Regions from separate parts of the Pseudoalteromonas sp. 68 DY56-GL68 genome, predicted to be linked through region 2. Evidence: riboswitches for the same ligand, from Rfam matches in the RefSeq annotation. Region 2 holds a riboswitch; the other holds the start of a gene.
What was found. A riboswitch is a leader RNA that binds a small molecule or an ion and turns the genes downstream of it on or off. The one in region 2 is predicted to bind lysine.
Positions count from the first base shown of each region.

Region 1: it holds a riboswitch for lysine, as region 2 does, so the genes downstream of both, dapA (4-hydroxy-tetrahydrodipicolinate synthase) here and lysC (lysine-sensitive aspartokinase 3) in region 2, are expected to answer to the same signal.

Region 1 covers NZ_JAOCZL010000022.1:357,463-369,484, forward strand. The annotation lists gene NYF15_RS18815 (OmpA family protein) at 214-1,263, opposite strand; gene NYF15_RS18820 (YdiU family protein) at 1,644-3,056, opposite strand; gene NYF15_RS18825 (DNA-3-methyladenine glycosylase I) at 3,065-3,760, opposite strand; lysine riboswitch at 3,943-4,139, shown strand; gene dapA (4-hydroxy-tetrahydrodipicolinate synthase) at 4,277-5,161, shown strand; gene NYF15_RS18835 (2,3,4,5-tetrahydropyridine-2,6-dicarboxylate N-succinyltransferase) at 5,176-5,916, shown strand; gene NYF15_RS18840 (PLP-dependent decarboxylase) at 5,916-7,121, shown strand; gene NYF15_RS18845 (succinylglutamate desuccinylase/aspartoacylase family protein) at 7,127-8,245, shown strand; gene NYF15_RS18850 (phospholipase A) at 8,473-9,459, shown strand; gene NYF15_RS18855 (bifunctional GNAT family N-acetyltransferase/hotdog fold thioesterase) at 9,511-10,404, opposite strand; gene NYF15_RS18860 (spermidine synthase) at 10,630-11,319, shown strand; gene dtd (D-aminoacyl-tRNA deacylase) at 11,320-11,757, opposite strand; gene NYF15_RS18870 (alpha/beta fold hydrolase) at 11,745-12,022, opposite strand, start outside.
Region 2 covers NZ_JAOCZL010000010.1:47,190-59,211, forward strand. The annotation lists gene NYF15_RS06840 (ATPase) at 1-1,536, opposite strand, end outside; gene NYF15_RS06845 (hypothetical protein) at 1,536-2,081, opposite strand; gene NYF15_RS06850 (hypothetical protein) at 2,084-3,358, opposite strand; gene nhaD (sodium:proton antiporter NhaD) at 3,507-4,754, shown strand; lysine riboswitch at 4,840-5,012, shown strand; gene lysC (lysine-sensitive aspartokinase 3) at 5,094-6,473, shown strand; gene NYF15_RS06865 (4'-phosphopantetheinyl transferase superfamily protein) at 6,450-7,190, opposite strand; gene NYF15_RS06870 (sodium-dependent transporter) at 7,339-8,664, shown strand; gene NYF15_RS06875 (2-hydroxyacid dehydrogenase) at 8,746-9,729, opposite strand; gene NYF15_RS06880 (glutathione peroxidase) at 9,695-10,210, opposite strand; gene NYF15_RS06885 (NAD(P)-dependent oxidoreductase) at 10,325-11,206, shown strand; gene sbcB (exodeoxyribonuclease I) at 11,253-12,022, opposite strand, start outside.

The DNA of each region.
Region 1 (12,022 bases), on a different contig from region 2:
ACTTATAGTATTCTGACGATTGATTATAAAGCTTTTAAGTATAGATGAAAATCCATGCTGCGGTTAGGCACTTTATATTCACTATAAATAACATGAATAGTAGTTAAAAAAAAAGCTATTCAGATGAATATTTATTAAGTAAGAATCATTCTTATTTTAGGCATAAAAAAACCCAGCCATATGGCTGGGTTTCTCAAAACTTACAACTCACTATTAACGCATAACTTTTACACGTTGAGTTGACGTTAGTTGCGCTTCAACACGACGGTTTTCAGCGTGAGCTTCTAAAGTGTTTGCTTCATTCTTCAAACGCTCTTCACCATAGCCTTTTGTTGAAATACGATCTTCAGAGATGCCATCTTTGATTAATTCATCAGCAACATCATCAGCACGCTTTTTAGATAGAGTCATGTTGTACTCAGCATCACCTACTGCTGAAGCATGGCCTTCTAAAACAACCGTTGCGTCTGTATTTTCCTTCATGAAGGTAGCAACTTCAGCAATGTCATCAAAGTAGCGTTGTGGAACAGCCGCTGAGTCATGAGCAAAGCTAACTAGTAGGCTAATTGTTACTGGCTTCTCTTCATACAAAGTACAACCCGTTGCATCTACAGCGTCTGTCATCGGCGTGTTTGCACATTGGTCATCAGCATCAATTACACCATCGTTATCAGAATCTGAATCTGTTGGCTCTTGAACAACAACTGGAGCTGGCTCAACAGGTGCCGCTGGCTCGCTTGATTGACCGAATAAGTAACTTACACCAAACTTAGCATTTAAGTCTGACTCACTGAACTCTAAACCTCTGTAGTAAGATGTTTCAAAGTTAACTGATAGACCCTCAGTTACAAAGTGCTGGTAACCTAGACCAATATTCGCAAATGTACTTTTCTCGTACACATCAATTTCTTTAAGACCTAACACACCGTAGAATGGACCACCAGAAAAATGGTGCAGCATGTCGATGCCGTATCTATCCATGTCCATGTCGTACTTATCACCCGTGATTAGGTGTTCAGTATCAATATTTCCATCAGCGTACTCTAAACGAGCGCTCCAGTAATCTGAGAATCGGTAACCAATCTCAGCACCGAAACCTGTTGCATAACCAGTTCTCACGTTAGGTGAGTAATCTGTTGCAATCCAAGATGCATCGTAGTAGTCACCGAATACACCGATATAAAAACCTTCTTTCTCTGCAGCAAATGTTGATGCACTAGTTGCAGCTAATGCGATCGCCATAGTAAGTGATTTTAATTTCATTGTTTCCTTCCCATTTTCACAATTAAAATTTTCAGCTAAGTCATCCCAGCCCATTTTATAAGCAGAATACTCTTCGATTTGTTAACCTATACTTAATAGGTAACAGGTTATACTACTAACTCAAATCATAGTTTGATTCAGGTCATTAGAAACTATAGGTGATAATATAAAACTTACCTAATACTATAGTTAAATCGTCGTTCAAATTAACAATTCGTTATTATTGTTAATTAACAACGACTATAAATTAACTAAAAAATAGACTTAATAACTAGGTGCGTTAACTTATATATAAAAAGTGTTCAGTCATATTTCTTAGCATAGGTGTTAAATATTACACTTAGGCACAGTAGCTAACAATCAGCCTTTTCTGGAATTTTTTAAGTTCCACAAAAAGTTTGATAATTCGCATCATCTTCCTTAGGAGGCTCGTACCAATGTGTATTTTCAGCTTTATAAATATAAGGATTTGATATCACTTTCAAAAATGCTTCCAGTGAAGCGCTTTTTCCAGAGTTCTCATATTCACCTATAATCATTTCGATATTATGGTTGCGTGGAATGACTGCAGGATTAACAGCACGCATCGTTTTATAACTTTGAGTAGATGTTCTTAAAAACCATTTTTTATACCATTCTTTTATATTGGCAGGTATGGTTACCGGAGACTGTAATGACTCAGTCAAAAGATTAAATGTGTTGGTATAATCCAATTTATGTTGCTTCATTAACGTCAACAATTCAGAAACAAGTATATGATCATCTCCTTCTAGGCTTTCTAAGCCCAGCTTTTTTTGCCACATAAAATTAAAGGCGTCATTGAACCGAGTTGAAAAACTATTTATAACCGTCGAAAGGTCTGTAAGCGCTTGTTTTTCGTCTTTAAATAAAAGTAATAGACTTTCAGCTAGGCGCGCACAATTCCAATTAGCAATCGTCGGCTGATTGCCAAATGCATAGCGCCCTTGGTGATCAATTGAGCTAAACACAGTATCAAAATCAAAGTTGTTCATCATAGCGCAAGGACCATAATCAATGGTTTCACCACTTATCAAGGTGTTATCAGTATTCATAACACCGTGTATAAAACCGACTCGCATCCAACTTACTATCAACTCAATTTGCTTGTCTTGCACAGCTGTTAAAAAGTCGATATGGCGCTGTTCTCCAGTGCTATTAATTTCAGGAAAATGACAACAGATAGCGTAATCGACAAGCTTTTTTAACCCTTCTATATCACCCTGTGTTGCTAAGTATTGAAATGAACCAACACGGATGTGGCTTTTAGCTAAACGCGTGACGACCGCACCAGGTCGAGGAGGATTTCGATATACCGTTTCACCAGTAGTCACCACAGCTAAACAGCGCGTAGTCGCGATACCTAGCGCATGAAGCGCCTCACTCATAATGTACTCACGCACTGCAGGGCCAATGGCACAGCGACCATCACCACCGCGCGAAAACACTGTTGCTCCTGCGCCTTTTAATTGCACATCCCACAATGTGCCATCTTTATCTGTAATAGCGCCAAGCAAATGCGCCCTGCCATCACCAAGACGCGGTGAAAAATGACCAAATTGATGACCTGAGTAACCAAGTGCAACCGGTGCCACGGCGTTCTCTATCGCTGAACCAGATAGCAATTTAGCTAAAAATTCGCTGTCGTGATTAATCGCAAAATTATCAGCGAGCTTGTCATTAAACAGCAGTAATTGCGGCTTAGCAACGGCGCTAGGCATATCTTCAATAGCGAGCAGTTCACTAATATCTGTGTATCGAGTTTGCAGTTTCATAACTGTCCTTAACGTGTGGCTACACCTACGCGGTTATCACCTACCCCATAGGCCACAAGCTGACTGAGTGCTTGCAGGCTATAGCCACTTTGCTGTTGTAATTCATTGAAGAAGTCTTGCGCTGCTTGTAACGATTTTTTAGTTTGTAAGCCCCCGTCTATCAACTCGTGGGCACGCAAGTAGGTTTCTACATCGCGAGAAAGTAAAAAGGTATCTTTACCAAGCGCTCGCAAAGCGTAAGGGCCAGTATTCCCTCCTAAACGCGCACCATGTTTTTTAAGATAGGCCCACAAGCCAATAATATTGTCAGTTGGCCAATCCGCAATAAATTGGCTAAAGCTGCCATGTTTCTCAGCAACTTCGTGGATCATGTACGCATTTTCAGGAATCGTTTGTACTTTTTTAAAATTACGAACAATTCGCTCGTCACTGGCTTTTTGCTCAAGCATATCCGGTGGCATCATCAACAACTTTTCTACACTGAAATCCCAAAACACGTCGCGAAAACCTGCCCACTTGTTATTGATAACAGACCAATAAAAGCCACTTTGAAAAACTTTACGTGTGAACTCTTCTAACCATAAATCGTCATGCATTTTGGCAATATCAGTATCATCGAGCGGGTTTGATAACAGTGCCTGCAGCATGTCTTCGCTGCCCTTTCGAAATACGGCTCGTTGATAAATATCGTTAAATTTTTCCATCATTTTTCCAATTTATTTGGTTAACGCTAAGTGTACGTAAAAACACGCTTATACGTAACCATGTTGCAAAATCGGTCACTAAAAACAAATCCTTCGCCTTGACACCTAGATGGCTAAAATGCTTTAATCGCCGAATATACCCTATTTAACTATGTTGGCTTTAACCTTTAAAGCGAGCATAAAGGGCTGGAAGAGGTGCGTTATTCAGGTAGCGTATGGGAAGAGCACAGACTCTGTTGATCATACGTGAGGGGAATTAACGCCGAGAAGTAACACCGTTTGTGAGGTGCTTATTTCGGGCGACTGGGCTGAATCCCAGCGACTGTCACCAACAATAGCAAAGTGCTATTGATTAGTTTGGTGGAGAGCTTCTGGTCTTAGTATAATAAGGCCGTCGCGTCTTTATTATTTTAAGCCCATTCGCTCTTCGAATTATACCTTGTTCGAACGACGACATGCGGCTCCATTCAAATGTTCCCGCATAAACTCTTCGAATACCTTATAAGTTCGTGAGAGATGATCAACAATTTTGATTTAAACGACTATCCATTATGGACAGCGCTTGTAACGCCATTTTCTGAATCTGGCGAGGTCGATTACACGGCCCTTGAACAACTAGTAGCTGAGCAGCAAGATGCAAATAACGGCATTTTATTGCTTGGCAGTACCGGTGAAGGACTGGCGCTTTCACTTAAAGAGCAACAAGCCATTGTTGAACATGTTTGCCAATTAGCACCGAGAGTACCACTCATGGTTGCTGTGGGCGGTATGAACCTTAAGCAACAAATTGCTTGGGTTGAATACTGCAATCAACTACCTATTCATGGCTATCTATTGGGCTCACCTCTGTATGCAAAGCCTGGGGTTGTTGGCCAAACACATTGGTTTGAAAGCCTACTTAACGCAAGTCATCACCCTTGTATGTTGTATAACGTACCAGGAAGAAGTGCAGTTGAGATTGCACCGCAGGTGATCAAAAACCTTGCTGAGCACAAAAACCTTTGGGCTTTAAAAGAAGCCAGTGGCGACATTAGTAAATTTGAAGGTTTTAGAACGGCATCACCAACACTGGCCATTTTCAGTGGCGATGATGCACTTATGCCGTATTTTGCTCAAGCTGGTGCAAAAGGTTTAGTGTCGGTTGCCGCGAATGCTTGGCCGAGTCAAACCCATGAGTTTGTTAAACGCAGTTTAAGTGGTCAATACCCAAATCTATTCACCGATTGGTCGCAAGCAATCCAAAGTTTATTCGCTGTGGCAAACCCAATCCCCGTAAAAGTACTGATGCACCTGCAAGGTAAAATAAATACCCCGCATTTACGTCCGCCGCTTACGCATTTAGAGCTTGAGCAAACAGACAGCATCACCCACGCAAACAACACAATTTTATCTTGGAACTAAAAACAGGTTTTATCATGAGCTGGTTAGAATTATTAAACAACTTAGAATCAGGCGCAGTTCGCGCAGCAACACAAGACGAGAACGGCAACTGGCACGCCAATGTAGAAGTTAAACAAGGCATTTTAGAAGCTTTCAAAAATGGCACAAATACTGAGTTCCCAGGTGGTTTTGTTGATAAGCACAACTTGGCACCACAAGGCTTTGCAGCCGATGCAGGCGTGCGTATGGTACCAGGTGGTAGCAGTGTTCGTCGGGGTGCACACGTTGCTAAAGGCACCATTATCATGCCACCAGCGTATGTAAATATTGGTGCATTCATCGACGAAGGCACGATGGTCGACAGCCACGCACTAGTAGGGTCATGTGCACAAGTAGGTAAAAATGTTCACCTAAGTGCAGCAGTACAATTAGGTGGTGTACTTGAGCCAATTGGTGCCAGCCCAGTGGTTATTGAAGATGATGCATTCATCGGTGCAGGCTGCGTTATTGTTGAAGGTGTGGTTGTGAAAAAAGGGGCTGTGCTTGCGCCGGGTGTGCGCTTATCTGCAACTATTCCCGTCTACGATTGCGTTAACGAGCGCCAGCTAGACAAAGGTGAAGCAATCCCAGAAAACGCGATTGTGATCCCAGGTTCTCGCCCTGCTTCAAATGCATGGGCTCGCGAGCAAGGCCTAAGCATGTCTTGTGCATTGATCGTGAAATACCGTGACGAACAAAGTGATGCATCATTATTGTTAGAAGAGGTTTTACGTTAATGAGCTTTTTGAGCATGCCCATCAAGCAAGCGGTTGAACACGTTTCAACACATCTTGATACGCCATTTTTTATCTATGATTTAGATAAATTAACTACACATTTAAAGCAACTAACTGCGCAAACCGATGTGAAACTTTGGTATGCCGTTAAGGCCAACCCACTGTCTCGCATTATTCAGTGTTTAGACGGCGCAGGGTTTAACTTTGATGTTGCAAGTAAAGGTGAACTTGAGCAAGTACTTGCTCAAGGCATCGATAGCGAGCGCGTGCTCAACACAGGGCCTGCAAAGAGCCCTAAACAAATTTCACATTTTATTGCTCGCGGCGTACGTACCTTCGTGGCCGAGAGCATTAACCAAGTTCGCTGGTTAAACGAACAAGCAACAAAAGCAAATTGTCAGCTGCAAGTTCTATTGCGTGTTCAACTTCGTTGGCCAGACAGCGAAAAGAACCCGCTTGGCGGCGATAGCCTCACTCCTTTTGGTTTAGGCTGTGATGAGTGGCAAGCACTCACTGCAAATGATTACCCAGCTCTTAGCTTTGATGGTCTGCATATTTTCCAATGGGGCAATATGCTGAGCACTGACAAACTCGCCGAGCTATGGCGCGCGATGATTGCGCCATTACAACAGCTAGCAAGCTCATTAAATATTAACCTTAATATTCTCGATTTAGGGGGTGGTTTAGGCATTCCTTATACCCAATATGCTAACCGACTTGATTGGTCTGCACTTATCGAGACCTTGGCGAGCATTAAAGCAGATGCTGGTGTCAAAGAGTTTTGGATGGAACTTGGTCGCTATGCTGTAGGTGAGTGCGGCCATTACGCAACACCGGTTGTTGAGCGCAAAGAGAATTACAATCAACAGCAGGTCATTTTATCAGGCGGTATTAACCATTTACTTCGCCCTGCTGTAACAAGCCAAGATTTCCCTGCGGCGTTACTACGCGAATCAACGGCTGAACCTAAGGCAATGACTTTATACGGCCCGCTTTGCACCGCCCTTGATTGCTTGGGTGAACACCAATTAGCAAGCGATTTAAATGAACAAGACTGGTTGGTATTCAGCCAATGTGGGGCATATGGCTTTACCGAAAGTATGCCGTACTTTTTATGCCACGAATTAGCGGCTGAATACATCCTTGAACAAGGCAATATTGAGTGCATTCGTAGCGCTGAAGATGCCAGCTATTATTTGAGGTAATCGCCATGAGTAAAGAATTCATTAGCCAAGAGAATATTGTGGTTGGCGAGATTGCCAACGGCCTACCACTGACAATCCCTGTGTATCGCTTAAAAGGCGATGGCACAGGCCCAAACGTGTATATACAAGCCAATATGCACGGTGCTGAGGTGCAAGGTAATGCAGTAATTTATCAATTGCTAGAGCAGCTAAAATCACTCAAGCTGCATGGCGATATTACTCTAGTGCCTTATGCCAACCCAATTGCTTGTAACCAAAAGTCAGGTGAGTTTACGCTAGGTCGCTTCGATCCAATTACGGGCACCAACTGGAACCGCATGTACCGCTTTAACAAAGCCTTACCATCACAAATTGCTGAACAGCACAAAGACAGTGATGATGCGACCCTTAAAGCGGCGTTTAAAGAAGCACTGGTTGCTGATATCGACAGCCAACTAACAGGCCCTGATTACAGCCTAACAACCGGTAAACGTATTGCCCTTAACTTACAAAAGCTTGCCCATCAGGCTGATATTGTTTTAGACCTTCACACTGGGCCTATCTCAAGTCAGCACTTATATTGCCCTGAATACGCCAAAGACAGCGCGCGCTACTTCAACATAGAGCATGTGTTATTGATTCCGAATGATTTTGATGGCGCGATGGATGAAGCGAGTTTCTGTCCATGGTGGTCGTTATCTGAAGAGCTTGGCAAACAAGGCCGTGAATTCGCTGTCCAAGTCGAAGCATTCACCGTTGAGCTAGGTAGTCAAGAAAAAATCGATTTAAGTGCAGCTCTTGAAGATGCAAATAGCATTTTAAGTTACCTCAACCACAAAGAGGTATTAGTTGATGCAGCGTATCAACCCAAAGCGATGACACGTTATGCCTGTATGCTTAAAGATTATATTGCTTACTACGCTCCCATGGGCGGCATGGTGGAGTACCTAGCGCCACTGGGTGGCCATATTAAAGCAGGTGAACCTATAGCCCATATTTTAAGAATGGAGCGCTACCTATCAGAACAACCATTACAAACACTCAGTTTTGATAAAGATGCAATAGCCATTTTACATTTTGCTTCAGCAAGCGTGAATCAAGGCACCGAATTATATAAGTTTTTTACCAACGTATTTGAGCTATAAGCTCACCCCTTCTCATTGCGTGAGAGTCACGGCTTAGGCCGTAACAGCAGAGTCCCAAGTTTCGCTTGGGGCTCTATTTACCTAAAAATTTAACAATTCAGTACAAGTTCACGGTTACTTATGTAAAAATCGTTATACTTATCTTAACTTCACCTCTATTCAATAAGGAAATCGCAATGGGATGGCGCACGTGGCTAGCTGTCGCTAGTTTATTCTCTGTACCTGTTATGGCGCAGACAGAAGAAACAAAAACCAATGAACAAGATGACGCGCTCGAATTAGTAAAACAATGTATTTTAAATGAAGCGATTGGCGGTGACGGTAAACAAACACTCGAAGAGCTTCGCAAAAAATGCTCTGATTTAGATGAAAGTAAAAAACTTACAGCACTTGATAAACGAAAAGCACGCGAAGAAGTAAGTAAAAAAAACCGCAATGTAATCACGCCACATAAACGTAACTATATCTTGCCACTGTCTTACGTATCGCATCCAAATACTCGCCCTTTTGACGGTTTAAAAGATCTAGCAGAAGAAACAAATGGTGAGCCACTCGACAACCTCGAAGTAAAATATCAGCTGTCAATTAAGGTACCTATCTTTGAAGGCTTCTCAGATAAAGATCAAGGTGTGTACTTTGCGTTTACGATGCAGTCGTTTTGGCAGTTTTACAACAAAGATATTTCTTCACCATTTCGTGAAACCAACTATGAGCCAGAGGTATTCTGGATAAACTACCTTGATGAAGAAAATGTCTTATGGGGAGATGAAATGGCAATTGCGATTGGTGCATCACATCAATCAAATGGCCGAAGCCAACCGAATTCTCGTTCATGGAATCGCATTTATGCAGACTTTTTATGGGAAAAAGATGGTTTTGTGTTTAGCTTTAAACCTTGGTACCGCATCCCAGAAGATGAAAAAGAAGATGAGCTAGAAGCCAGTGGTGATGACAACCCTGATATCTATAAATACATGGGGTACTTTGAGTTTTCTGGCGCTTATCGTTATAACGAACATGAATTCAGCTTTATGACACGCAATAATCTAAACTCAGATAATCGCGGGGCAATTCAACTCGATTGGTCTTTCCCTCTTTGGGGCAGGTTACGAGGTTACGCACAGTACTTTAATGGTTATGGTGAGAGTTTGATTGATTACAACGCCGATATTGAACGCTTTGGTGTGGGTATTCTGTTAACTGACTTGCTTTAACTGCAATAAACAATAAAGAGCGAGCTTTAGTTAGCTCGCTCTGAATATTCGTTATTTTTTAACGATGAAGTGACCTTCAAATTCTGCAACTAACACATCACCATCATAAATATTTACAGGAACATGATAGCTTGCCTTACCATTTGCCTCTAAATCGGTGAGTTTACCTTTACAGCCTTTTAGTTCAACGCATCCACGTGGATCATTATTCAGTGGTTTAAGGTATTTAATGTTGGCATCAGCTAACACGATATTTCCTTCAAGACCTGCTTCTTTCAGCGCAAGGTAAGTTGCTCCCCACCCTGTTAAGGTCGCTAAGCTATAAATAGAGCCAGCAAACATAGTGTTGTGAAGGTTTAAGTTCGCATCTAAATCAGCGCGGGTAGTAAACTGCCAATCAGTATAACTTTCCACTTTAATACCCATCGCATCACTAATTGGAATTGATTCACGCCATGTATTTTGTAGTACTTGTGTCCAGTTTGGGTGGCGGAACCAGCCTGGTTCAGAAGGTTTTTGTTTAACCATTTTCCAGTGCTGTACGTCATCATAAGCTAAATGCGCTTTTTCTTTTAACTCATAGCCATGACGCTTATAGAAATCAAGAGCTCGCTCACGAGCAAACAACACGAGCTCATCGGCATCTTGAGTCCATGCGATTTTTTCTAATTCATGTAATAAACGGCTACCAATATGCTGATTGCGGTTACCTTCGGCTACCGCCATGTAACGTACTTGCGCTTGCTGATGATTATTAAAGTGAAGGCGTGCCACACCTAATACTTCACCATCATTATTTTTGATAAAGCGGTGCTCTGCGTCTTGTTCTAAATCATCCTGCTCAGAACCGCGCGGCTCGCCCCATGGCGCTCTTAAAACCTGCCAACGCAATGAATAATACGCTTGCCAATCTTCGCTGCTTTGTGGGGTGGTCACTTTAAACATAAATACTCCTGTGATAATTCAGCCATCTCATGTTGTTTTTTCGTGGCCTAACGAATGCAAATTACGATACGCTATCTTCCATCAAGTTGGAATAATACTTTGGTGACCTAGCCAAAATTATTATTCTTCGCTGTAAAAACTACTGCACAATTGGCACTTTAGCGAGGCTAGTCTATGCTGAAGTAATTGTCATACTTTATACATAAAAAGTTAAAGGCCCGAAATATGGAACATTTTTTTGAACCCAGTGGCGCGATAAAACAGTGTTTTATTGAAGATTGCCACAGGCTCGGGCAACTTATTTATTGGCACAAGCAAGGTAGAGAGTCTATTCAAGTAAGACAAATGAATCAGTTTCGCTGGCTGTTAATTAATGAAACATTACAATCTGTAGTCGAAAAGCGCCGCCCAGCACGATTACTTTTCCCTCACTTACAGTACCTTGCAAGGCTTTGGCAAGAGTTAGAAGAACCCAACAAAATACTCGAGCTGGGGTTAGGTGGAGGTGCTATCCGAAATTATTTACAGCATACCTACCCACAAAGCCACTTAACTTCTGTTGATAAAAACCCCGATATTATTCACTGCTACAAACGTTATTTTGGTGGTCATCATGATAATAATTTACGCTGTTTCGATGCTCAGCAGGTGTTAGAGCAAGGGCATGAGTATGATTGGATTATTTTAGATTTATTCAGTGAAGTAGATGCACCATTATTTTTATTTAAACATCAATTTTATGCCAAGTTACGTGCAGCAATGGCAAAAAATGGCTTACTATTCATCAACTTTTTATCTAACCACCCATCACAACTGAAACAACTTGAGCATTTACTCATCACTGAATTTGGTAAACGCCCAAGTATTGAAAAAATCCCTAACTACGTCAATCATATTGTGATGATCACAAAGTAATCATACTGATAGATTAAACGTTACAGGGCCATCGTTGCACAGGCTCACTTGCATGTCAGCTGCAAATTGCCCAGTCGCTATACGTAAACCAGCTTCTTTTGCTTGAGCGATAAAATACTCATATAACTCATTTGCCTGCGCTGGTGTACCTGCACTTGAAAAGCTTGGACGCATGCCCTTTTTAGTGTCAGCCGCTAGCGTAAACTGCGAAACCACTAAAAGCTCTCCCTTGATATCATTCAAACTTAAGTTCATCTTTCCTTGTTCATCGGTAAAAATGCGGTAATTACTAACTTTATGTAAAAGCTTCTGAGCGCTTTGCTCAGTATCTTGTTTTTCCACACCTAATAGCAGCAAAATACCTTGTGAAATTTCACCCACTACTTCGCCTGCCACTTCTACTTTCGCTTGTGTAACTCTTTGAATTAAGCCTTGCATTGATCCCTCGATAACTTGATATACATTAAATCTGCGGCACGTCGCATTGCCGCCAAATATACCTGATTATCACTGCTGTGCCCAATGCCATCTAATATCAACAATTGCGCATTGAGCTGCTCTGCTAATTGCTGCACCGCACTGTAACGACACACCAAATCAGCTCGACCATGAATAAACCAAGTAGGAATATGTGCCAATATATCACTGTGTTTCGTAATATAGTGATCCTCAATAAAGCAACGATGACGAAAGTAATGAACCA
Region 2 (12,022 bases):
TTCGGCGACATTAGCAGCCACTTCGCGCTGTTGTTTAAACTCTTTTAATGAATTTTCAAGTGCAGCGAGTTGCGCGGTTAGTTGCTCTTTATTTTCGCCCGTTTGCATTTGCACAGGACTTAGTTTTTTCAGTTTAATGCTTGCGCCAGGAAGAGTCAGTACTCCGCCTTTCACGTTTGCTGATAACAGCTCTAAAAACTCACCAAAGGCATCTTCGTCTGTGATATCAACATCACCATTGCTGGTGGTGGCAAATGATAAGATATCAGGGTTTAGAATACGCGAAATTTCTTCCACTTCTTTTAAAGACAAATCTTCCCGCATACGGGTGAATAAATTGAACTCGAGGTTCTTCAGCTGTAGTTTTAAGCTCTTAATTTGCTTTTGTGTTTCGCTAATACGGTAATCTAGCGTGTGCAAGCTTTGACCTTGAGCACTGCTTAACGAATGCGATAGCGATTCATAATCTTGCTTAAGCTGCGTAAGGCTTACTTTTAAAGTGGCCTTGTTAACTAGTTCAAACTCAGATTTAAGCGCTCGATAGTCTAAAAACCATTGTTCAATTTGAGTTTGTTTACGCTCAATATCACGCGATTGCTGAATATACAGCTGTTGCTTTTGGTCAAACTCATGCTTTTCGTGCTCGATATCTTCAAGGGCAATATTTAGCTCAGTGAGTTGCTCTTGTTGATAAGTCTCAAAGTCAATCAGTGCTTGGTCAATTTTTGGCGCATAGGCAGCAAGCTTGCCTTTTAAAACCGTTTGGTTTTCAAGCATTGATTCAAGGGCGGCGATTGGCTCTTGCATTGACTCAAGGGCTTTCAATTCACGTTTAGCGCGATTCACTTTATCGAATGAACGTCGCCACACTTCATAAAAGTCGACCCGTGAGTTTGACATATGACGCTCAAATACTCGTAGCATAAAGCGTTTAACATCACTGGCACCTAACTTATGCAAGTTAAGGATACGGCGAAAAATTTCTTTATAAATCGCTGAATCTTGCACGTTATTAAGCGGGATCATCTTTAAGTTGATATCGCCATCAAACGGGGTTGCGCCGCCAGTGAGTAGGGCGTTTAGCTCTTGCGCTTTTAATTCAATTGGATTGAAACCTTGCTCTTTTAAGTGATTAAAAAGCTTGGTGAATTTTACAATGGTTTTGCCTTGGGTGTAGTGCTCAAGGTCTAATTTACCTTGATAGCAAAAAAACTGATGCGCGTAACCTGCAATTTTACCAAGGCCAGCAACACCAATCACCACTGGGCCGTTTGGTAAATCGGCTTCGAGTAAAATATAGGATTGATCTGACGAAAAGTAGAATTTTCGGGTTTCGTCTAAATCGTGGCCATCCCATTCTGTTAAACGTAAATCATTGATCAGTGGAAATTGCAGGGCATTAATTACCGAGCTTTTACCGGTATTATTGGGTGCACAAATTGAACTGCTTTTATCCAGAGGGATCACGCATTTTGCATAGCCAGCGGTATTTAAAAGTGCAAGTTTGCTGAGTCCGTAAAGGCTTTGGCTTTGCATTATTCGTCCTCTCCTAGGTAGGTTTCTTCGTTTACTTCCATTAATGCATCGATATAACGATAAATGGATGCTTGCAGCATAAAGCCGTTTTCTACTTCGCGAGCAAGGCCTAAACGCACCATGCGAAGGTACACGTCTTTGCGTAAATCTGAGCCTGAAAAGATTTCTAATTGATCAAACAAGTGCTTGTTGATTTGCACTAAGGTTTGCATCAGTTCAAGGTCGTTTACTTCGTCAAACAAGGCACGCATTGGATCTTTACCGGTATTGGCATAGTGCTCAATCAAGATGTAGATAGTCAGTGCGATGGCACGCGAAATTTTCCCCATATTTGGGGTACTTTCGTCACTGCCAAAATAGTAAAAGCCACGGCTATCATGTTGTAGATCATGGCCAAGGGCGTTAAATAACGCGCGATAAGCATCAATGTGTTGATCAAGCTCTTGCCACATCAGCGTGTCTTGTTCGCTAATGTGGTAGCCTGATGTGAGCTTTTTATTAATAGCTTGCAGATGCGTCAAATCATCTAAGTTAATATCTGTCATGGTTATTGCTCTGTTGCTTTTTTATCGTCAGCAATCGATGAGTTAAATGGGTAAAGAGAGAAGTGTTGCTGGGCAATTTTTATTTTTACTTTCTCTTGGCTTTGGCTAATTTCAAGGTCGCCATCGCTAATTAATTTTTGATACAAGAACAGCATTTCGTCAGCTTCTAAGTCTGGGTAGCTTTCATCTAAGAAACTAAGCAGCGGCTGAGCATTTTTGCTGGCTTTTTTAAAGCGTTTTCTAAATTGTGTTTTAACGTCGTTGTAATCAGGAATATGCGGGCTTTGATAGGCGGGCACATCATCATGTTCAGGAAGCTGATATTCATCGTGCTCAAAGTCAACTAAGCCTGCCATATAGGCCACGATATGACGTTGTTGCCCGAGTGAAAAACGCTGTGCGTCTGAGACAAAGTTAGGCTGTACAGCACTTAACATGTTATCGACGCCATTTTTACGCACTAAACCAAGCACTTTGGCCGCTTGGCGAGTAATTAGGTTGTTGCGGCGCAATTCTTCACGCAGTGGCATCAACATATCGGCGCTTTTGCGTAAACTTTCACGGCCAACTAAATGCATTTCTAAAATACGGGTACGTAATTGCTCAAGCATCCGCTTGTCTTGATATGACTTACCAAGACGGTCAATTTGCTCGATTTGCGCGCTAATTTGCGCTTCGATGGTGTTAAAGCACGCGTGGAAGTCACCACGAATATCAACCATTTCAAGCATAGGTTCAATGTATTCATCAAACGCTTCAATTACTGCTTGATAACGTTTTTGCAAAGATTGCACGGCGTTGTCTGCTTTCGCTTGCTCAACAATGTTTAATATCGCGTTTTCATTGTGGGCAAACAATTTCATTATTTTGCGTACCCGATCATCCATAATACGGCTAAAGCGACGGAGCTCGTCGTAATCTTCAATTTCACCCGCTTTGGCAAGGCGGTTGCCTAGGCGCGCTAAGTCATCAACTAATACGCTGATTTCTTGGGCAAGACCTAGGTGCTCTTCTTGTAGTAAGAAAGTCGCAAAATCAGCGATAGCACGGTTGATTTCTAATTGTGACGACTTCGCAAGAGGAATAATGATATCTTGATTCAATAAACGATTTGTTTCTTTATAAATACGTTCATTTGACCAGCTTGGCTGTTTTTGTTTTATCGCATTTTGTACGTCTTTTAAGCTGAAATCAGCCATCTTAAAACGTTTAAATAATAGTTCTAACACCCCCCAATGCTCTGTAAGGGTATTTAATAACTTTTTAGCTGGGATCATATGGCTCCAGTAAATCAAAATTTTGGTGTTAGCGTTTAGTAGTAATTTATCTAATTGAGAATAGTTTTATGACTTAGATACTGCTAGAATCCGCGCCGAAACACTCGAATTACAATTTTTACATTATTATAAAGGTTGTTCAAACACCATGGTAACCCCACTTATCCTAACCCTGATAGCGGTGGCATTTTTGCTTATCGTTATAGAGGATATTATCCATGTAAACAAGGCCAAAACGACGCTTTTTTTTGGTACTTTATGCTGGATTATCTTGTTTATCTCTCCAATTCATGGGCAAACCCCAGAAACTATCCAACATCAACTTGATCATAATATTTTAGAAATAGCGACGTTGTGGTTATTTCTTATGGCTGCAATGACCTTTGTCGCTTATTTAAACTCGAAAGGGTTTATTCAAAATATTGTGCATAAAATTATGCCAAATCAAATCAGTGAACGGAAGCTGATGTTTTTGATTGGTGGTTTTGCGTTTTTATTTTCATCGATTTCAGACAATATAACCGCAACTTTGATCTCGCTTGCGGTGGTAATGTCACTGAAGTTAGACCCTAAAAAATTAATAAAATACGCAACCTTAATTGTATTTAGTGTGAACTCGGGTGGGGTATCGCTTATTACAGGTGATGTAACGACCTTAATGATTTTCCTCGATGAAAAAGTCACTATTGGTAACTTGTTATTACTTATTGTGCCTTCGCTTGCAAGCGTTGCGTTACTGGCTGTGATGTTATCAGCAGGAATGTCGGGTAATGTGGTATTTGAAAAGCAAATGGCTCGTCGTATTGAAAAAACCGACATTACCATTGCGGTTATCTTTTTCTCGACCATTATTGCCACCTTAACTTTGAGCGTATTTTATAGTGTGCCACCGCTATTAACCTTTTTATTTGGTTTATCGCTGATGTTTTTGGTTGCGCAATTCTTGATGCGCAAAAAAGACGTAAACAAAAAAATCATCGATTATATTCGTGAGATTGAATACGACACACTGTTGTTCTTCGTTGGGGTATTACTGTTAGTTGGTGCACTGAAAGAAGTGGGTGTGTTATCTCAATTTACACATTTATATGAGCTTATGGCTCCTGAGTATGCGAACTACTTAATGGGCTTGTTGTCGGCTGCGGTTGATAACGTGCCACTAACAGCTGCATTACTTAAAGCTGACATTATTATGAGCCCTCAGCAGTGGTTGTCATTTACCTATGCGACAGGAGTTGGTGGTTCAATGCTCATTATTGGCTCTGCCGCGGGTATTATTGCGATGAGTAAAGTCAAAGCATTAACGTTTATGAGTTACTTAAAAATGTCGCTGTATTTATTAATAGCCTACACAGCGGGTTATTATGGCTCACACCTAGCGGGAAGTTTTATTTAACACTTGACAGCTAGACGTCTAAACGATAACTTTCAAAGCCTGCTTTTAACAGCAGGCTTTGTTATTTTAACCAAGTGTTAACTTAACATTCAGAAGAGGTGCGATACTTAGGTAATTAATGTGAGGTGACGAACGCCAATGACCATTAATGAGGGAAGTACTCGCCGAGAAAAATAGCTGGACGTCACGGTTATTTTTCGGTTTATGAGGCTGAATCCTCAAAACTGTCACCAAACTAGGTGGAGAGCTTCTGGCATGGACTACTCTTTATTTTCAAAGCACCCCCTTGCCGAGTTCTTCTTGAATTACTGTGGATAGTTTTCCACAAAAGGAGACGACATGAATACCCAATTAGCCGCCAACACAAAATCAGATTACGTTGTTGCAAAATTTGGTGGCACCAGTGTAGCTAATTTTGATGCTATGAGTCGCTGTGCGGAAATTGTATGCGCAGATAACCAAGTACGTATTGTTGCTGTGAGTGCCAGTGCGGGCGTTACTAACCATTTAGTTGCATTGTGTAAACGTGATTTGAGCGCTGCTGAGCGCGATGAACACATCACGGGTGTTATTGCTATTCAAGAGAGTATTTTAGCTGAGCTATCGCTTGATGCCGATTTAGCTCATGGCTTTAATGAGACTTTAAGAGCATTTCAGGTGCTTGCTACTGAAGGGGTTAAATCAGCGGCAGAGCAAGACGAGCTGCTAAGTTTTGGTGAGCGCTTATCATCGTATTTATTTACGCAAGTGTTGCGTGGCCAGGGTTTAGATGCGGTGCGATTTGATGTGCGTAAAGTATTAAAAACAGATAGCCAATTCGCTAAAGCCACACCAAACATTGCTGCAACAGCTGCTGCTGCAAAAAAACATTTAGTGCCATTGTTAGCTGAGCAAGTTGTAGTAACACAAGGGTTTATTGGCAGTGATGAATATAACCAAACAACGACTTTAGGCCGTGGCGGCTCAGATTACAGTGCGGCATTACTAGCAGAAGCAATCAACGCAAAGAGTGTGCATATTTGGACGGATGTGGTGGGTATTTTCAGTACTGATCCGCGTTTATGTGTAAAAGCTACACCTATTGCAAGGCTAAGCTTTGATGAAGCTGCTGAAATGGCTACCTTTGGGGCAAAAGTGCTTCACCCTGCTACTATTTTACCGGCAAGCCGTAGTCATATTAGTGTGTTTGTTGGTTCGAGCCGTGAGCCACAATTAGGCGGCACATGGATTGAAAAAGAAAAGTCAGAGCAGCCAGGTATTCGAGCGGTCACACAGCGTAAAAATCAAATTCTTTTAACGGTTAAAAGCCCAGAAATGCTCCTTGCGAGCGGTTTCTTAGCGCGTGTATTTACTATCTTAAGTGAATTTAATATTTCAGTTGATTTGGTCACTACCTCAGAGATCAGTGTGGCAATCACGTTAGATAACGCACCGAATGCATCACGTCCTGAGCTGGATCAAGCCTGTTTAGATAAGCTTTCTGAGTTTTGTCATGTGTCGGTTGAAAACAACTTAACACTGGTGGCTCTAATTGGCTCTGAGATTCAATTACGTCAGCAAGAGACCAACTTAATGCAAGTATTGAGTGATTTTAATATTCGTTTAATTTGTCATGGTGCAAGTAAACATAACCTGTGCTTTTTGGTGGAGCAGGGCGAGTCTGACCTTGTTGTTCAAGCTATTCATAGTCGATTATTAGAAAGCCAAGTCGCGGCATAGGTCGTTAAAGTTAATAAAAGAGCACTGCCAGTCAGTGCTTTTTTGTGCCACCACGCTTATGTCAAAATCATTCAGTGTGTTACTTGAGGCCGTGAGGTTATGTTTTTCGATTTCAGTAAACACATTTGGGCTCAAAAGTTTAGCGATAGGTTGCGATGTTGCTTTGGCAAGTGCTTCTTTCAGAGTCCAAATCCTAAAAAAGCATCCAGCTTGCTCATTTATATCGCAAAAGCCACTTATTAAATTAACTTCATTGTGATCGTAAAAATGTTTGGCGAGCTTCACAAAAGGGCGTGTTTTCGAACAGTGTTCTATATCAAAACCAAATTGATCTTGCTCAGGGTTTAGCGCTGCACCAATAAAACCACGGGAATGTGATAAGCAGGCCCAAATTGGTTCACTTACAGGAAAGTGAAGTTTCAATTTGTTGTCTACGTCATCAAATTGGCTCGAAATTGCGCAAAGTGGTGTATTTTTGAGTAAAGGAATGCTGCGTTTTAGTAAATACTTAAGTACTAAGCGCGTGGCAATATACTCTTGCTTAGCGGCTGGCATTTTGCGTTTTGTAAGTACACTGAGTTCGAATTCACTGAGTAACTTTTCAACGGGCAAGGTGCTGATATCGATACGTGAAGCATCCATAAGTACAACTTGTTTATCAGTTGAACTTAGCGCCGAATCAATTTTTAAGGTGTTAGAAAAATAGTGACTGCTCATGGTTTGTGGCTTTTACGAAACCCTACAATTAGATTTGTTTATTTTTACAGCAAATGCTCTTGTATGGGCACGAACAAACGCAAATTGTTTACGCAGTTGACTGTAATTATGGTTTAATGAGGAAAAATAATAACAGAAATGTAGATGTATGGCACAAGTTCGTGATGGCTTCCAAAGTCGTATTGGTTTTGTACTTGCCGCTTCTGGTGCGGCAGTAGGTTTAGGTAATATTTGGGGGTTCCCAACGCAGGCGGCAAACCATGGCGGCGGTGCATTTTTACTTGTTTATTTTATCGTTATTTTCTTGTTAGCACTTCCTGCTTTGTATACTGAGCTGTATTTAGGCCACCAAGCGCAGGCAAACCCAGTCAAAGCGCTATCAAGTGCATGGCAAGACACCGCACCCAAAGTGGGAGCCGCAGCCGGCTACATAGGCCTGTTTGGTGCTGTTGTGATGCTGAGCTTTTATTCAATCGTTGCAGGTTGGATGCTCGCGTACGCATTTGAGCCAATTGCCAACTTTTTTGGCCTGACTGAGTTAAGTCATTTTTTACATAGTGATTCAATGGCACGCAACTTTGTGTTTACGCCATTGATGCTTATTCTAACCGCAAGCATTATTTTAAAAGGGGTTAAATCAGGTATCGAAACCTGGTCACGCCGTTTAATGCCATTATTGTTAGTATTGCTAGTGGCTTTAATTGGCTACATAGGTACTCTTGATGGTGCAATGGATGGTTTTGCTGCTTATTTAGTGCCTGACTTTAGCCAAATTCTCGATGCGAACTTAATTATTGCAGCAATGGGGCAAGCGTTCTTTTCATTGTCACTAGGCGTCGGCTGTATGATGGTATACGGCTCATATTTAAAGCCTGATGCGAACTTACCAAAACTAACAGGCACCGTTGCATTACTTGACACGGGTGTGGCATTTTTAGCGGGTTTATTGATTATTCCGGCTATTTTTGTTGCCCAACATAACGGTGTAGAGGTATTTAGTGGCGGTAAATTGGTCGGTGAAGGGCAGTTAATTTTTGCGATTTTACCTGAGCTATTTAGCACTATGGGGCAAGTAGGCTTAGTGGTTGGTTTATTATTTTTTGTGTTGATGTCGATTGCATCGGTGACCTCAACCATTTCATCAACCGAAATTCCAGTCGCATTTTTAGTTGAAAACCACAGTATTGAGCGTAAACAAGCAACCTTATTTGTTACCTTAGTGGTGTTTATTGCTTCATCGCTGATCATCCTTAACTTTGATTGGTTATTTGGCTTAGTGATTATGGTGCTCACGCAGTACCAATTACCCTTGATGGGACTATTTTATTTCATTACTGTTGGCTGGTTATGGCAGCGTGGTAATAAATTGCATCAAGTATCGAGTGGCCCACATTATTGGTTTGCTCAGTACATTCGCTTTGTGTGTCCATTATTGATGACGGCGGTATTTGTGAACGTGGCGTTGTTGAAATAAAGTATCGAGTTGCAAGTTAGTAAGTAAAAAGGCGTGGGGTTTAAACCTCACGCCTTTTTTTAATTTAAAGGTGCTTTTGCCTTATATAACTTCGTTAGTTAATGGTAAACCTTGGCTAAGTTCGTTGGCGCTTTGTAATGTTGTGCAAGCAATTTCGCTAAGCGCTTCTTGAGTGAAAAAACCTTGGTGCCCAGTAACAAGCACGTTTGGAAAACTAACCAAGCGAGAAAAAATGTCATCCTGCATGATTTCTTCGCGGTGATCTTTAAAGAAAAGCTCTGACTCTTGCTCATAAACATCAAGTCCTAAGTGACCGAGTTTTTTGGACTTAAGTGCTTGAATACATGCTTGTGTATCGAGCAGTGCACCACGAGAGGTGTTAATCAGCATGACACCGTCTTTCATTTTTTCAAATGCCTTGGCATCAATTAAGTGATGAGTATGTTCGTTTAGTGGGCAATGCAAGGAGATGACATCACTTTGCGTGAGCAGTGTGTCTAAGTCGCAAAGTGTGTAATCGCCTTTTTTAGCGACAGGATCGCACACTAACACTTTTGCACCGAAACCATTTAAAATATTCACTAATGCTAAGCCGATTTTACCGCAACCTATAATACCGATGGTTTTTTGAAACAGGTTAAAACCCAGCAGGCCATTTAAATCAAAATTTCCTTCGCGTACTCGGTTAAAGGCTTTATGGGTTTTTCGGTTGAGTGTTAGCATAAGTGCTACACAATGCTCAGCAACGGCCTCAGGGCTATAAGCGGGCACACGACAAACCTTGATGTTGTGCTCTTTGGCGGCTGCTAAATCAACATTATTAAAACCCGCGCAACGTAATAATATGGCTTTAATACCTAAAGTGGCCATATTGGCTATGACATCTTTATCGACAGTGTCGTTTACAAATACGCATACTGCATCAAAACCATGGCATAAAGGTGTTGTGGTACTGTTGAGAGATTGCTCAAAATAACTGAGCGAAACCGACTCAGCGTATTCCGTTAGATTCCTTTCAAAAAACGGTTGTTCATACTTTTGCGCACTGAATAAGGCCAGTTTCATCATTTAAATTACTCTCTATCACCATTTTGAGGGCTTCAGGTTTAGTGCGCGGGGCATATCGCGCAACAAGTTGACCCTCTGAGTTTATAAGAAATTTGGTGAAATTCCATTTAATTGCGCGGTTTTGCGCAATTCCGCGGGTATGGCATTTTAAATAATTAAATAACGGATGCGCCTCAGGCCCATTGACTAATACTTTATTAAAAATAGGAAAGCTAACATCAAAATGCTGTTGGTAGAAAGTCTGTAGCTCCTGCCCATCTAACGGCTCGTTATGACCAAACTGATTACAGGCGAAAGCAAGCACTGTAAATCCGCGTCCTTGATACTCATTATAGAGTTTTTCAAGGCTGGCCATTTGCATTGAAAAGTTACATTTACTGGCGGTATTTACGATAAGTGCTGTTCTTCCTTTTAACGATTCAAGGCTGAAATTTTCACCGGATGTAAGCTGGGCATTGAAACGATATATACTATCCATGTTTTACCTGTGTGTTTTTAAACGGTTTAAATGAACTTTTTTTCATTCGCTTTTTAGTTATTCGATTGAGATAATGAAATTGTTACTAATTTATCACTCAAATAGGTCAGTTTTATGTCAATGAAAGTCGCCTTCATCGGATTAGGTGTAATGGGTTACCCTATGGCAGGTCACCTTGCCAACGCAGGTCACAACGTGACTGTTTACAATCGCACAACAGCAAAAGCGCAAAAGTGGGCTTCAGAGTATCAAGGTCAATATGCTCAAACGCCTAGTGAAGCTGCAAAAGGCGCTGAAATTGTATTTATGTGTGTGGGTAATGATGATGACCTACGGTCAGTTGTTTATGGCGACAAGGGTGTGCTTGCGGGCATGGAGTCTGGAAGCTATTTAGTTGACCATACAACGACTTCGGCCGAGGTAGCCCGTGAAGTGGCGACTCAAGCGAAACTACAAGGTGTTGCATTTTTAGATGCGCCAGTTTCTGGCGGCCAAGCGGGCGCCGAGAATGGTGTATTAACTGTGATGGTTGGTGGTGACGAGACTGATTTTAATGTTGTTCAGCCTGTTATGGCTGCTTTTAGCCGCTTTAGCCAATTATTAGGCGAAGTAGGCTCTGGCCAGCTTTGCAAAATGGTTAATCAAATTTGTATCGCAGGTGTGGTACAAGGTTTAGCGGAAGGTTTGCACTTTGCTAAACAAGCGGGTCTTGATGGTGAAAAAGTGATCGAAACTATTTCAAAAGGTGCTGCAGGCTCATGGCAGATGGAAAACCGCTACAAGACAATGTGGGCGGGTGAGTACGAATTTGGGTTTGCTGTTGATTGGATGCGTAAAGATTTAGGCATTGCGCTTGATGAGGCAAAGGCAAATGGCGCAACCTTGCCGATGACAGCCACGGTTGATCAGTACTATGCTGATGTACAAGCGCTAGGTGGCGGCCGCTACGACACCTCAAGCTTGTTGGCACGTATTGAAGCGTTACATAAAAAGTAACGTGATATTGTTTATAAAAAAACGCGACAAAATGTCGCGTTTTTTATTACATGCTTTGTGCGTAATTGTACAACGCTTTTAAAATATGTAGATTTTTTTCGTTATCATCATTTTCATGAGCTAGGTTTTCAAGGGTGATCATGAAATCTTGCGCACTAATTGATGGACTATCTTCACCGTGCATGAGCTTGTTTTGACAGTATTGACGCCATGTAGCCAGTTCATCTTGGCTAAGAGTTTGTGGCCAGTTTCGAGCGCGATATCTAAATAGTAAGGTGGCAAACTTTTTGTCATCGAAATCAAGCTGCATTGAGGCTAGTTGCTCAGGGCTTGCATCGCGAATAATGGCAAACTTGGCTTTATCTGCATTGCTCGTAAAGCCATCATAAAGTTGGTAGTCAGGGTTTTGGTTTTCACTAAAATCACGCTGCTCATTAAAGACTTCGGTTACTTTGTCGCGAAGTTCAGTATTCGCTTTTAAGACAGCCAAGTTTTGTAGGCACTTTTCGCGGTCAATGCCTAAACGCGCTGCGTTTTCAGGTAACAAGGTTTTTGCTGGCGCAAGAATAGGGCATTTATTTAGGTGTACGAGCTTTAAGCCTACTGGTGCTTCGTCTTCACCAAGGTCACTGTGTTTGGTATAAAGCCGAGTGCGTAACTCCTCGACCGACAAATCTAATAACACCTGTGGATCTTCAGTTAAGTTAAAGCAAATAATGGCGTTTTTGTTCACCGGATGAAAGCTCATAGGTGTAATCCAGCTAGTGCAACCTTGGCTTGCAGGGATGCGTGATGAGGTATGCACCAGTGGTGTCA